Regions from separate parts of the Peribacillus sp. S4 genome, predicted to be linked through region 1. Evidence: riboswitches for the same ligand, from Rfam matches in the RefSeq annotation. Region 1 holds a riboswitch; the other holds the start of a gene.
What was found. A riboswitch is a leader RNA that binds a small molecule or an ion and turns the genes downstream of it on or off. The one in region 1 is predicted to bind thiamine pyrophosphate.
Positions count from the first base shown of each region.

Region 2: another riboswitch for thiamine pyrophosphate. It lies ahead of thiC (phosphomethylpyrimidine synthase ThiC); the one in region 1 lies ahead of ACJ9PY_RS10910 (long-chain fatty acid--CoA ligase).

Region 1 covers NZ_CP175708.1:2,287,587-2,295,246, reverse strand. Annotated here, with positions in the region: gene ACJ9PY_RS10930 (ABC transporter substrate-binding protein) at 1-800, opposite strand, end outside; gene ACJ9PY_RS10925 (ABC transporter permease) at 797-1,555, opposite strand; gene ACJ9PY_RS10920 (ABC transporter ATP-binding protein) at 1,552-2,298, opposite strand; gene ACJ9PY_RS10915 (acyl-CoA reductase) at 2,310-3,761, opposite strand; gene ACJ9PY_RS10910 (long-chain fatty acid--CoA ligase) at 3,758-4,840, opposite strand; TPP riboswitch at 4,898-5,007, opposite strand; gene ACJ9PY_RS10905 (Nramp family divalent metal transporter) at 5,486-6,760, opposite strand; gene ACJ9PY_RS10900 (thiolase family protein) at 6,831-7,660, opposite strand, start outside.
Region 2 covers NZ_CP175708.1:846,235-853,894, forward strand. Annotated here, with positions in the region: gene ACJ9PY_RS04085 (glycerophosphodiester phosphodiesterase) at 1-453, shown strand, start outside; gene ACJ9PY_RS04090 (zinc-dependent alcohol dehydrogenase) at 611-1,750, shown strand; gene ACJ9PY_RS04095 (hypothetical protein) at 2,075-2,527, shown strand; gene ACJ9PY_RS04100 (histidine phosphatase family protein) at 2,764-3,309, shown strand; gene ACJ9PY_RS04105 (HAD family hydrolase) at 3,461-4,249, shown strand; TPP riboswitch at 4,366-4,480, shown strand; gene thiC (phosphomethylpyrimidine synthase ThiC) at 4,616-6,397, shown strand; gene ACJ9PY_RS04115 (hypothetical protein) at 6,420-6,590, shown strand; gene ACJ9PY_RS04120 (DUF3231 family protein) at 6,678-7,187, opposite strand; gene ACJ9PY_RS04125 (hypothetical protein) at 7,287-7,430, opposite strand; gene ACJ9PY_RS04130 (spore coat protein) at 7,608-7,660, shown strand, end outside.

The DNA.
Region 1 (7,660 bases):
TATTCAGATGCTAGTTTAGCGGCTTCCTCCGGATTTTTGATCATCCACTGTGCACTGCTACTATAAGCCTCCAAAAATTCTTTCAGAACGTCTTTCTTTTCATCATATGTCTTCTCTGTGACAACAAATACATCGCTAGGCACATTCAAATAATCTTTTACTTCCATTACATTTACTTCATCCAATCCTTTTTGTTTAGCAACGGCTAATCCAGTATCCGTTGCAGCTGTTGCATCCACCTTTCCCTGCATCAAAGGAGCAAAATTCAACAATCCCGTCTCCACGATTTTTACATCGTTTTCCGAAAGTCCAGCCTGATTCAGAAGTACCAATAAATTTTGACGCGTCCCGCTTGTTAAACTATATACACCAATTGTTTTCCCTTTAAGATCCTGTGGCTTATTTATTTTTTTGTCTTTAAGGGATACAATGTTAAACACATTTTGTGGATAGATATTATAAATCACTTTCAGCTTTTCCCCTTTGTCTAATGCGAAGAAAAGAGAGCCGGGATCTGTAAACGCAATGTCAGCTTGTCCAGAAACAATATTTTTAATGGCATCCCCGCCACCTTCTCCTGGAATAACCGAAACGTCCAATCCTTTATCCTTGAAAAAGTGTTTTTTCTCATCCACCAATAAATTCGTTTGCTCAGTTATCGGCTTACTCCAATTCGCTACTCTGACCTGCTGTATTTTCTCTGAGCCTGCTTCCCTGGTTGCCTCTTCCTTTGCTCCACAAGCGCTTGTAATTATTGCTATCAAAAATAATAAACCCATTAGCATAATTTTTGATTTCATTTTTTCTCCGTCTCCTTTATAAATCGTTTGACCCATTTCTTTTCCATAAGTTGCACTGCCTGATATAGAACCATTCCCATGGCCGTTAACAATATCAAGGTCGCGAACATCAATGGTGTATCCATCATTCCCTGTGAAGCGATGATCACCGCTCCTAATCCGTCGCTTCCGCCGATAAACTCTCCAACAACCGCACCTACAATTGCCAAAACGACCGCTACTCGAAGCCCTGCTATAATCCCAGGCATCCCGGCAGGTATCTTTAAATGGATCAAGGTTTGCCAGCGTGATGCACCAAGCATTTTGAACAGTTCCAGCTTCTGCTTATCCATATACTTTATGGCCATCACCGTATTCTCCAAAATAGGAAAAAAACAGATCAGTGCCGTAATCACCACTTTAGAGGTCATTCCAAATCCAAACCAAAGAATAAAAAGAGGGGCTAAAGCAAGCTTCGGAACGGCTTGACTGGCAATAATGTAAGGAAATAAGAGCTTCCGTAAAAAAGGCACCTCGCCCAAAATAATGCCTGCCACAAATCCGAATACCCCTCCAAAAAACAGTCCCAGCAACACCTCTGATGTGGTTCGGATAATATGCGGGGTAAAGTATCCGCCGATTATGCCTTCAAAAAGAGTATGGAAAATCACAATAGGTGTCGGCAGGACAAGCTCCGACATGGACCTTGCTGCTAGATCCCATAAAAATAGCAAAAGCATTAAAAGGATTACGGAGTATATAGGAAATCGTTTCATATCCGTGCTCCCCCCATAACCTGGTGGATCTTGAGGCAAAGTTCATTAAAATACGAGCTGTACCTCATTTCTACCGTTCGCGGCTTTGCAAGATCGACAGCTGTATCATAGACAATGCTTCCTTGATCCATTACCGCTATCTTATCTGAGAGATAAACAGCTTCTGAAATATCATGTGTTATAAAAAGGACTGTCGTATTTTGCTGTTTGCATATCTTTAAAAGGTCGTCCTGTAATTCTTCTCTTGTAATCGCGTCCAAAGCAGCAAATGGTTCGTCTAAGAACATCATGGACGGCTGTTCAACAAGTGCCCTTGCAATGGCTACACGACTCTGCTGACCTCCTGATAATTGTGCCGGGAAACTTTGAAGATAGTCTGCTAACCCAACAGTGTCCAATAACTTCATCGCATACTCTTTATCCTTTACCGTCACTTTCCCCCTAAGGGAAACGGGCAACAAAACGTTATCCATTACAGTTTTCCACTCTAATAGGGTTGGGGATTGAAAGACAAATCCGGCTTCTGGAGACGGCTTGATTACGATGTCCCCTTTCAGGGAAATAATTCCAGTATCCACCTGCAGTAAGCCTGCTGCCAGCTTTAATAACGTCGTTTTCCCGCACCCACTCTTCCCTAGCAAACAATGAAACTCCCCTTTTTCTATTTCCCAGCTTACACGATTGATAACTGACCTTTTGCCCTGATAGCTGTATGTCACATCATTAACTGTCAAAAACCCCATTCCACTACCTCCTAATCAACATAAGGGGCAAATCTTTCACTGTCCACTACAGCAGAGGACTCTATATCTACCATGTTGATCAAATCTAGTAAATTAAAGCGGCCATCATGATGCCATCCAGCTTCGGGAGACGTCATACTGCCCAAAGCCGTTAACCTCGTTACACCAATTCCCCCCAATAACTCGGCCCAATGAAAAAGTTCTCTTGGGTTTGCAGCTATACCAACGGTTTGGAGGAAAGAACGGTGAGGCTCAATGGAAGGAATAAGGTCCCCTATTTTTTCAAAGGCAATCACTTTTATCACTCGATTCAAACTACTTGGAGTGAAGGAAATGTCCTTTTCTTCGTATACGACGGTCCAATCATGTGCTACATTTCCCAATACCTCTTTTTGGGAATCATAAAAAACACTCATCTCTTCTCTTTGACGCCACGATGCCAGTGCTGCAGACTCTTCCATTGAAAGGATCCGCCGAGGATATCTTTTTTCCATGTTTTCAAGTTCATGTGCAAGATATCTCGCAAATTCTTTTGGCGAAACATTGCCGCCATGTTGGACATAAAAAATATGGGGAGAGTAGCAGCCTTGCTGATCATAACGGATGACATCAAGTGCCGCTTGACGTGCAGTTTCAAAAGCTTTTTGTGAATCCAGGCTAAAGCGAGAGATCAACCCAAAACTGATTTTATGGCCATAAGCCAAAAATCTGGTGGTTATTGGCGTTCGGCTTTGAAGAGACTGAAGCGAAGCGTTGCCGCCGTACCCTACTACAACGTCACTTTGTTCCAATATGCATGTTTCCCGCTCTTCATCGCCCCCTTTCCACCAAACAATGGCAAAGCAATCCGCTAATTTAGGTTCAATTTCCACTAACAAACGGGCAAACAAGCCCGCAAACAAAGGCTCTGCACTTGAGACCTTCCCAATGTTTCCTGACTTGGTAAGCAAAGCGGAGATGAAGCTCCACAAAGGAAGACCTGGGACATTCCCCGACCAAATATGGGTGATTAGATTTGGCCCTACTGCCTTAGAGAACCCGCCTTTGATTCGAGGTTGAAAGTCATCAAGCATCAGGGGATTTCCTAAATCTTCAACAACAAAGCGTTGGAGTTCATGTTTACGGAATTTTTTCAAATAAATAGTAAGACCAAGACGAACTATTTCCTCATCATACCCTGTAATAATCGGCAGGAGCTGTTCAGCCTTTTGACGGTAGGGTGAACGACGATCCAGTAATCTATCAATCGCTTTATCAATAATGTCCATGATTTCCACAGTCGTAAATGCCTTTAATATCTCAACACTCGCCCTTTTAACTTTTTCTATAACCTTATTCATCTGTTCTATCGTAAGAAGGGGAATCTCCACTTCCACTTCTTCATTCTTTCTCTTAAATACTAAAACCCTTTTTGTAAAATCTTCATCCCCTATATCCGGTATATATCCTGCAATCTCGTTCATTCCGAAACGCCCTTTGCAGCTTTTAAAAACTCATCCACCGCTATGGAACAACCCTTTGCCTCTGTTCCCTGCACTCTTCCTAATAAAAGAAAACCACCATCCACCTCGACCCCTAAATCTTCTGTTAGGATGGTAGTGACCGAATTATAATTAGCTAAATCACAATGAACAAGTACTCCCCGCTCGCCCTTTTGGACCTCTTCCCCACTTAAAGGATTGATCACCCTAGTCCTTATCCAATGCGGTCCCGATTTTACAGGAGGAACAGTCTCGTTACCGTCATCATAAAATTGCGTGCTTAGCTCCGTCATCCCATACATATTTATGCATCCTGACCGGTCTACACCCAAGTGAGTTGAAAGCATATGATAGAATTCATCCATACCCAATTCCTTAGATTGATTCTTATATCCTCCCGTATCAAGGATTTTACTTCCCTTTGGTAAACTAAAGATCTTTCCCATTCGTTCTAATTCTTCGATCATATGTACGAAACTAAAACTCGCGCCTAAAAGGGCATAAGGCTCCCCAGTTTTTTCCGCATGCGCAAGGTACTCCAGCAAGCGGTCCATATCAATTCCACTTTCATTTAATAGATAGTGGCTATCCTTCGTACCGAATTCACGCATTCCAAGACCCAAGTAGCGAGCTAATGAAGAATTAGGCATTTCTATTTCGGTTGGAAAAAGAATCCCCATGCGTATTTTCTCCGTTTCCTTCATAAATCTTTTCCTGAAATTTAAAATCATGGACTTATCAAACACCTCCAAAGTGGGATGATAATGTTTGCCCTTAATTCCTTTTGTAGTTCCGCTAGTCATGAAAACAGCTTCTGTTTCAGAGGGATCTATGGAGCTTAGCGTGACTTCTTTAAAAGCATTAATCGGAACGGCCGGAATGTCCCTCCATGTCTTAACAACCCTTGGTGTCTTTCCTTTTTGAAAACAAAAGGTTCGGTAGGGAAGATTATGATCGTATTGATAAGAAAATAATTGTAAGGCCTGTTCATTGAATGCCTCATCCGATGCATTTTGCATATAGCGAACAATATTATTGGTTATGACTTGCTGTTGATTCATCTCGAATACATCCTTTCATAGAAAATAAAAAAGCACTTTGCGTAAGCAAAGTGCATAGTGGTCCTCTAGTCACAATCCCTACGCTGGCATTACCCAACAGGTTCAAACGGTCTACAACAGTTAGTCATACTCTCAGCCTGATTCCACAGACTCCCGTAACATTAAATTTTATTCAAGTCTATTCCTTCTGCCTAAAAAATGCAACTCCATTTTAAACTACCGTTAAATGCACTAAATCATAGATCCATATTTCATTAAAGGAATGAACACAGATCATCTCATCGATTTTCTCAATTTTTCATTTTACATGAAGGCATATAATTCTTTAATTAATGGCATATAAAAGAAATACCATTCCAAACTCTAAAGTAAAAGCTATGTGCTTGTCTGCTGGATATAAATTAGGGTAAAAAACTTAAAAACACAGCTACTTTTGGATTGAATATGTTTGCTAGAAATCCTTCTTTAATATAATTATTTTCGATGACCATCAGCTTTTCCGTGAAGGTGTAAAGCACATATGCTTTTACGGGGCAGCGAAAAAGAGATTTGGGGGTAAAAAAACCTTCCTATGAAAGTGAGACTGACCAGCTAAAGGGAAAAATAAAGGCTATCAGGAAGAAGATTCCCCACAGCCTTTACCTATTATTTCGTAAAAATTTCAATAAGTTCGTTAACCCCTAAATAGACGAACATGATGAGACAAGCCGTTAAAACCAAATTAGGAACCGCTTTGTTCCTAAACTCTTTATCTACCTTTTTCGAATTTAATAATAAAATCAGGGAGATAGCCAGGAATGGCATAAATAATGCTCCTAAAGCTCCATATATGATGATTAACTCGACGGGTTTTCCGAAATAAAACAAAATCATCGGAGGGAATGTCAGCCAGGTTAGATAGGCACGATAAGCAGGTTCAGTTTCTGATACAGCCTGTTTTCCTGGAGCCTTTTTCTTGCGTATCGTTTTGACAAAATCAGCAAAAAGATACGGAACCCCATTCCAAACTCCAAGTAAGGAAGAGAAAGCTGCAGACCAAAATGCAATTAAGAATAACCAACGCATAGGTGTGCCAAACTCCGCCCCAAGCATTTCGGCAAGTTGGATAAGCCCTTGATCATCACGGATGCTGACACCTGTACCCGCTAGAAATTGAGCACCGATTATCAATGCAGCCAATGTAAAAATAGCTGTTAATGTATAGGCAACCTTGGTATCTGTTCTCATCATGGAAATCCAACCTTTTCCACTCCAGCTTTTTTCACTTAACCAATAACCATAGGAAGCCATGGTGATTGTTCCACCAACTCCACCAATCAAGCCTAGCATTAAAATGAATGAGCCTTCTGGAACTCTAGGAACGAATCCGATTGCGAAATCTCCTAAGCTAGGTAGGAAAAGAATCGCTGTACCGATAATCGTTACAAACATAACACCTATTAAAACTGTCATTACACGTTCAAACAGCAGATAACGGCCTGTCCAAACGAGACCGAAGCCTAGAATCGAATGGACGATAGCCCAAGCCCAAAGCGGCATGATTGGAAACATGGCGTGCATGGCCAATGCTGAAGTCGATGCTGCAGCTGCTCCATAGATAAATCCCCAAATGACTGAGTAGATACCAAAATAACCTGTTGCCCATTTCCCTAATGAATGCCAGCCATCAATCATGGTTTGTCCAGTTGCCAAATACCAGCGTCCTACACCTTCATTTAAAAAGTATTTCAAAATTGCACCGACAATAATGGCCCATACAAAGGTCATTCCAAAAGACGTTCCAATAACGATAGATGTTATCAAATCGGCAGTTCCCACACCTGTGGCAGCGACAACTATACCTGGTCCAACCTGTCTTAATTTTTCCCCCATCGTAGCTGGTGGAATTTTGAGCTGTGGCTTATTAAGTTCTGTCTCCATGTAATGCCTCCTCAGATCGTAAATGTCCAAAATATATTTAATTAATGTAGTTCATTCATTTAGAATCGTCTTAGGCTAATTCTAATAAAATAGCCATGCCCTGACCTCCGCCAATACATAGAGTCGCTATCCCGTATCTTTCTTGTCGTTTTTGCATTTCATGAATTAATTTCGTTATGATTATCGCTCCAGTTGCCCCTAATGGATGACCTAATGCGATAGCCCCACCATTGACATTGGTTTTATCAGGATCTAGCTTCGCTTCACGTATCACGGCAAGTGATTGCGAAGCGAAAGCCTCATTCAATTCAAACAGCCCAATATCCTCAATCTTCAGACCAGTTTTTTTCAAAAGTTTTTCGATTGCGGGAACTGGACCGATTCCCATATATCGTGGATCGACACCGGCTGTAGACCAGTTAATGATTTTGGCAATAGGTTTGACACCTATGTTGGAAGCCTTTTCTCGAGTCATTAAGACTAAGGAACTCGCTCCATCATTTCGGCCACAGGCATTACCCGCTGTGACAGTTCCATCCTTTTTAAAGACTGGTTTCAATTGGGTTAATTTTTCTAAGGTTGTGTCCCTTGGGTGCTCGTCTATATGGAAAATCGATGTGTTTTTTCTAGTTTTTATTTCAATCGGAACAATTTGCGATTGAAAGGATTCAGACTCAATTGCTAATTTTGCCCGATTCTGGCTTTCCAAAGCAAATGCATCCTGATCCTCACGGGAAATATTATATTTTTCCGCAACGTTTTCAGCTGTAACCCCCATACCTAAGTCTTTTCCAAAAACTTCGATTGGCTGCTGGCCATTTTCAAGATTAGAATCAACAAGGTAAGGATTTCCTTCTCCATATCGTGAATTTCTTAAATAAATGGGGGCCCGACTCATAT
Region 2 (7,660 bases), 1.4 Mb from region 1:
TCCCCTGATGTGTATCCAGGGATGGAAGAAGAACTTCTGCAGGTTCTGGAAGAATATAAAATGGTGGATTCGAAGGGCCGTACAAACAATGTATTAATACAATCGTTCAGTAAAGAAAGCCTTATGAAGGTTCATGACTTGAATCCAAAGTTACCTCTTGTGCAACTTTTTTCATACAAGACCCAAGCAACCATTTCCGATGAAGAATTGGAATCCATAAAGGAATATGCAGTTGGCGTTGGCCCAAACTTCAGTAAAGTTGACGGACAATATGTGAAGATGGTTCGAAACCATGACCTCCAATTCCATCCATATACAGTAAATGAAAGAGCCGATATGAAAAAGGCGCTTGAGTGGGGTGCAACGGGGCTGTTTACGAATTATCCCGATGTGTTCAACGAGGTACTAAGTGAGTATAAGCACAAAGATAATGGAAATAAAGTTACTAAATAAATGGTTTCAAATGTGAGTTCCGGTTTCCGGAGCTTTTTTTTGTATCCAGGTGCAGCATAATGGGCGATTAATTCTTGGGGAAATTAGATGTCCATAGGCTTAGTAGTCTTTCGGACGGGTATATAAAATAAATCAAGAAAATTTTAGGAGGTTGATTATGAAGGCTGTAACTTTTCAAGGAGCAAAAGATATACAGGTAAAACAGGTTGAAGATCCGAAACTTCAGGAAAAGGATGATATTATCGTCCGGGTTACTTCAACAGCTATATGCGGGTCCGACCTCCATATATATCAGGGGGCTTTGCCGACGCATAAAGATTATGTCATTGGCCATGAACCGATGGGCATCGTCGAAGAAGTGGGTCCGGAAGTGACAAAGGTGAAAAAAGGAGACAGGGTTGTCCTGCCTTTCAACATTTCTTGCGGGCACTGTTATTATTGTGAACATGATATGGAGAGTCAATGTGATAATTCCAACCCTAATGAAGCGGTGGATACAGGCGGGTACTTTGGTTTTACGGAACGATATGGGAACTATCCAGGCGGGCAGGCAGAATATTTAAGGGTACCATATGGAAACTTCATGCCGTTTGTCATCCCAGAGTCATGCGAACTAGAAGATGAGTCGCTTTTGTTCATGTCCGATGTGCTGCCAACCGCATATTGGAGTGTAGAGAACTCTGGCGTCAATAAAGATGATACGGTAGCGATATTGGGCTGTGGACCGATTGGATTGATGGCTCAGAAGTTCGCTTGGATGAAAGGAGCAAAAAGGGTAATTGCCATCGACAATCTACCTTATAGACTCAATAAGGCTAAACGGATGAATAAGGTAGAGGCGTATAACTTCGATGAATATAACGATATGGGCAGCTACATTAAGGAAATCACTTCAGGCGGGGCCGATGTAGTCATAGATTGTGTGGGAATGGATGGGAAGAAATCGACGATAGAGGCGATTGAGCAAAAGCTGAAACTTCAGGGTGGAACGTTAAGTGCGATCGAGATTGCCCTTAACGCCGTACGTAAATTCGGCACGATTCAACTGACTGGCGTATACGGTTCGAAATATAATATGTTCCCATTAGGCAATATATTTGAGCGGAACATTAACCTGAAAATGGGACAAGCACCAGTCATTCACTACATGCCAAAGCTTTTTGATGAAATCACGGCTGGAAAGTTCGACCCCACGGAAATCATATCTCATAAAGTCCCTCTCGAAAAAGCGAGTGAGGCTTATCAAATCTTTAACGATCATGAAGATGAATGTATTAAAGTGGTGCTAAAGCCGTAATCTGAAGCTCATAAAAAGTCCAATGCATGGAGTTGCATTGGACTTTTTGGTTATGTTCATAAATAGTTAATGGTGTATTATGGATAAACGTATAAAAGAGGTTTGAAATATGAATGATAGTTATGCCTTTGAACCGAAGAAATCAGGTTTACACTGATTTTTTTACTATAATGGGTGGATTCGTTTCAGGGGAATCCGGAAATGTGACGACTGACCCTTCAATTGATGAAGGAGAATATGCCAAGTGAACTTGAATAAGGGTTTTTGGTAAGGAAATGGAGTATTTATATTATATAATGATAGTGACAAAAGGAGGATGTTCAGATGGTATATAACTCGGCAGCAGAACTTTGTGAAGGGTTTGGTTATCCGCCCGTTCACGTTAAATTGACGATAGAGATCATCGATAAAAGATTGGGACCTGTAAAGGCAGAAGCGGAGATTGCCATCAAGCCTGTTAAGGCAAAGGGATATCTGGAAGTATTGGTGGAAGAATTGGAATCGGAGCATATCTTTGCCGATGAAAATGGCAGTATCTATGGCAGCTTCGGCATCGATCAAAGCATCCAGATATATGATGAAGTCCTGACTACCATTCCGTTCGAAGAGATAATGGGAAATGCAAATTGGAAAGAGACAGTTGAGGAATCCATCACGGCGGATAAACTAAAGGAACAACTGGGAAAATCCCTAAATGATTATCAATTCAGTGATTTGAGCGGGAAATATAAATTCAGGAAAAGATGTACGATAACAGAACTCCAATTCATAGATTAAACGAAAGGAGAAGGCGATATGCTTTCTCTTTTTTACATATGGCCATAATATTTTTCCTTATGATAATCAAATTCTTGCAGTGACACAATCTGTGAGAACCTTTAACCATACACAAGGGGCGCTCAGTTAATGGTTTCAACTTGCATTTATTATATTGCTTTACATAGGTTAATATATTGTTAAGGGCTTTTATAAGAAATAGAAACGAATATTTTAAAAGATAAAAAGGAGAATATATGAAAATTGGTTTGGTACGGCATTTTAAGGTGGCACATGAATTTCCTACTGGGAAAGCTGTGACGGCGGATGATATGAAGCAATGGTTTGTGGACTATGATGCAGCGGATATTATTTATGGAACGACTTTATTTGGCGTGGAGGAATGGCAGGAATGTTATTGCAGTGATATGTCGAGAGCCGTCAAGACAGCGGAACACATCTTTCCAGGCACGGTTCATCGGATGGAGGAGCTGCGGGAAATACCTTCTCCCCCTCTGAGAGGAAGGATTAAGCTGCCGTTCATCCTTTGGGCCATCTGGATTCGCTGCTGCTCGGTGATCAACAAGCAGACAAGGGCGGAAATTAAGTTTGCTGAGCAAAGAATCAATAAAGTATTGGATGAAGTCTTTGCAAAGGGGGAAAGGAATGTTCTGATCGTGAGTCATGCCGCCCTCATGGTATATATGAGGAAAGAGCTGATCCGACGGGGGTTCACCGGTCCAAAGTTCAAGATTGCCAGTAATGGAAAACTGTATGTATTTGAAAGCGGAAAAGGGAAATGAATATATGGTTCCCACCGGAAAAGGTAAGCCATTTTGCGAAGAAAGAGACATGCATTTTCCGAATAGTTATTCTTTTTTTATTGGTTGTGGTTTATTATTGTAATAGTGTAATTTTTACGAATTCAATATTGGGGAAAGAGGGGTGGACATTTTGCTGAAGGCAGTTTTTTTTGATTTAGATGATACATTACTATGGGATCAGAAAAGTGTAAAAGAGGCTTTTGTGGCCACATGCGAAGTTGCCAAGGAGAAATATGGTCTGAATGTCGACGAGTTTGAAGAAGCGGTGCGGAAGGAAGCACGTGATCTTTATTCTTCTTACGATACATATGCATTCACTCAAATGATCGGAATCAACCCATTTGAGGGACTATGGGGGGATTTTCGGGATGATCATGATGAATTCCGGAAGATGGCCGGGATTGTACCGGCTTATCGGAAAGAAGCGTGGACGAGGGGCTTGAAGGCATTAGGGATCGATGACCCGGAATTTGGGCTTGAACTGGCAGAACGTTTCCCGGCCGAAAGACGCAAAAAGCCATTTATCTATGAAGAAACATTCCGTGTTCTGGATGAATTAAAAGGGAAGTACAAATTGCTATTGCTTACGAACGGATCTCCTGAGCTGCAAAATACCAAACTTGAAATAACGCCTGAACTGGTTCCTTATTTCGACCAAATCGTGATTTCAGGCGCATTTGGACGAGGTAAACCGGATGCCTCCATTTTTGAGCATGCTTTGGAAATCATGGAGCTAGATAAGGATGAAGTATTGATGGTCGGCGATAATTTAATGACCGATATCCTTGGAGCATCACGGGTAGGCATAAAGTCGGTTTGGATAAATCGCCATGATAAGAAACGGAATGAAGTGATTCCAACCTACGAAATCACGCATTTAGAGGAGCTTTTTCCTATCCTTGGGAGCCTGGGGAATTAATTGGCGGTCCTCCTCCAAATAACAAATTTTAGATGATTGCAGAGAAAATACTAGGTCTTTTAAATTATTTACAGAATGAAAAGGGTGAGATATAGTTACCCTGTAATCAATTAAATTATTCAGACTAGGGGTGTCCAATAAAAGTTGGGCTGAGAGAGAAGCGCTTAAGCTTCTTAACCCTCAGGACCTGATCTGGTTCATACCAGCGTGGGGAAGTTAGAATCTACTTAACGATGACCTTTCAACTGGTCATTTCTGTAGTCATACTAACGTTAGCCGGGTCTTAAATATGAGACCTGGCTTTTTCGTGCGAAATGGATTGGATTTTGTCCTTTTTAAATGAACTTAAAAAGGAGAAATGAAATCATGAAGAGTAATTCAGTAAATGACATGAACGTTTCAATTATGTCCAGTTTTGCCGGAAGTAAAAAAGTGTATGTTGAGGGATCTAGACCCGATATTAAAGTACCTATGCGTGAAATTGAGCTAAGTCCGACGACAGGGGTATTCGGCGAAGAGGAGAATCCGCCTTTACGTGTATATGATACAAGCGGCTTCTATACGGATTCAGAATATCCGATTGATATTCATAAAGGCCTTGCCCCGATTAGACGCAGCTGGGTTCTGGAACGGGAAGATGTTGAAGAGTATGAAGGGCGTGAAATAAAGCCGGAAGATAACGGATATAGAAAAGTGGAGTCACAATCCAATGCCGAAGTTTTTCCGGGATTGAAAAGAAAACCATTGCGTGCGGTGAAAGGGAAAAACGTAACCCAGCTCCATTATGCCCGCAAAGGGATCATTACTCCAGAAATGGAGTTCATTTCGATCAGGGAAAATGTAGCCCCTGAGTTTGTAAGGGAAGAGGTAGCTAGCGGGCGGGCTATCATTCCGGCAAATATTAACCATCCTGAAAGTGAGCCCATGATCATCGGACGTAATTTTCACGTAAAGATAAATGCGAATATTGGAAATTCAGCTGTCAGTTCATCGATCGAAGCTGAAGTGGAGAAAATGACTTGGGCTACACGATGGGGTGCAGACAACATAATGGATCTTTCCACAGGAAAGAATATTCACACGACGCGGGAATGGATTATCAGGAATTCACCTGTGCCTGTTGGGACGGTTCCGATATATCAAGCATTGGAAAAAGTGAATGGGGTCGCGGAAGATTTAAATTGGGAAGTATTCCGGGATACATTAATCGAGCAGGCTGAGCAAGGTGTCGATTACTTCACCATACACGCTGGTGTGCTTTTGCGATACATCCCAATGACAGCAAAGCGAGTTACGGGGATTGTATCCCGGGGAGGCTCCATCATGGCACAATGGTGCTTGGCCCACCACCAAGAAAGCTTTCTCTATACACACTTTGAAGAGATTTGTGAAATCATGAAGACGTATGATGTTTCTTTCTCATTAGGTGACGGTCTCCGTCCGGGATCCATTGCAGATGCAAACGATGAGGCACAATTTGCGGAATTGGAAACACTTGGGGAATTGACGAAGATTGCTTGGAAGCACGATGTTCAAGTCATGGTGGAGGGACCCGGTCACGTACCGATGCATTTGATTAAAGAAAATATGGATAAACAGCTGGAAGTCTGTCAAGAAGCACCATTCTATACCCTGGGACCATTGACGACGGACATAGCTCCTGGATACGACCATATCACTTCTGCGATTGGTGCTGCCATGATTGGATGGTTTGGAACGGCCATGCTTTGCTATGTGACACCGAAAGAGCATTTGGGACTTCCGAATAAAGAGGATGTTCGGGTAGGGGTCATTACTTATAAAATTGCAGCACACGCAGCTGATCTTGCAAAAGGCCATCCGCAGGCAAGAAAACGGGATGATGCCCTTTCGAAGGCTAGATTCGAATTTCGTTGGAGAGATCAATTCAATCTTTCCCTTGATCCTGAAAGGGCGGTTGAATATCACGATGAAACTCTTCCGGCAGAAGGTGCCAAAACAGCCCATTTCTGTTCAATGTGCGGACCGAAATTCTGCAGTATGAGAATCTCTCAGGACATCCGTGATTTGGCGAAGGAAAAGGGTCTGGGCTTTGAGTCGGTAATTGATGAAGGGCTTAAAGAAAAAGCGAATGAATTTAGGAAAACGGATGGGGAAATCTATCAATGATTCCGACGAGAGGGAGAATTCGATGAATCGGGTAATCCAGATAAAAGTTGAAATGAAACAGTTGGAAACTCAATTGGAGCAGCTGAAAAGGGAGCTGAATATTTTTCGGGAGAATTGCAACCATGAATTTGTGAAAAATGATTATAGTCAACAATGTACAAAGTGCCACTTGATCGAAAGTCTTCAATGGTAATGATTCCTTAATCGTCCTTTTGGAATGAATCCCTTAATCATGTTGATTCGATTACAAAACATGATTAAGGGGATCTATCATTACTATTTACATACTTGTTTTATTGATATGAAGGGGAGGAGGGACAAGCCATCCTTTTTCCTTATTCAATCTTAGGAAGTCAGCACCCAATGCAGCTTTGTTGGTATGGAATTGCGCAAACATCTGTGCAATATCTTCGCGGATGCATTGACCCATCATTTGGCTGCAAGCAACTAATCCTGCATTAATATCGATTGATACTGAAGCGGAGATTTCAGGATCTTGAAGACGTGCCCCGACGGGAATATCCTCCAAATTAGCTTTAGGCCTTTCAGGTGGTGAGGGAGGTAGTCCTACGTTATTTTCTTTTAATAATGATTCAAGTTGGTCATGTTCCTGTTTCCCTTGATCGATCACTTCAACAAGCAATTTATACAGGTCCTTGTCGCCAGTATGATTAAGCATGGTTTGATGACAGGCAATCAACCCTTTTGTAGTTGTTAGAAATGCCCATGTTCCAAAAACCTCTCCGTAATGCATAGGCTCATCTTTCGGATTTCCGCTTAAAATTCCCATAACCATCCTCCTTGAAATTCATTAACGAATTTAAGTTACCCTGAATTCATCCAAGCATGCATCGTTGGTGTTTGGGAAATGTTAGAGGGCTTTTAATGCTTACCCTTTTATTCCTTGCAGCCATTCTTGATAACATTCATCACACAGCATTTCGTTTCTATCCGTGTCAGTAATTTGAAATGTTACTATATGGATTTTTTTTTCTTCCGTGACATCACTACAATAGAAGCATTGATGTGTCATTAGAAATCCTCCCATGTATATAAAGTGTTTATAGTTTAAAGCGCCACGGTTTTTTATACAGAAAAAATGATGCAGCAGTTTATTGGTCTTCTTGGAAGAGTTTAGATTGAATAATCCGGTTGGGGTTTAACATACTAAACGTGTTCGCTTGATTGATAAAATGAGGAGGGAAATACAATGCAAAACCAATATCAACAAGGTCAAGTACACCAGAACATGCAAACGGGTGC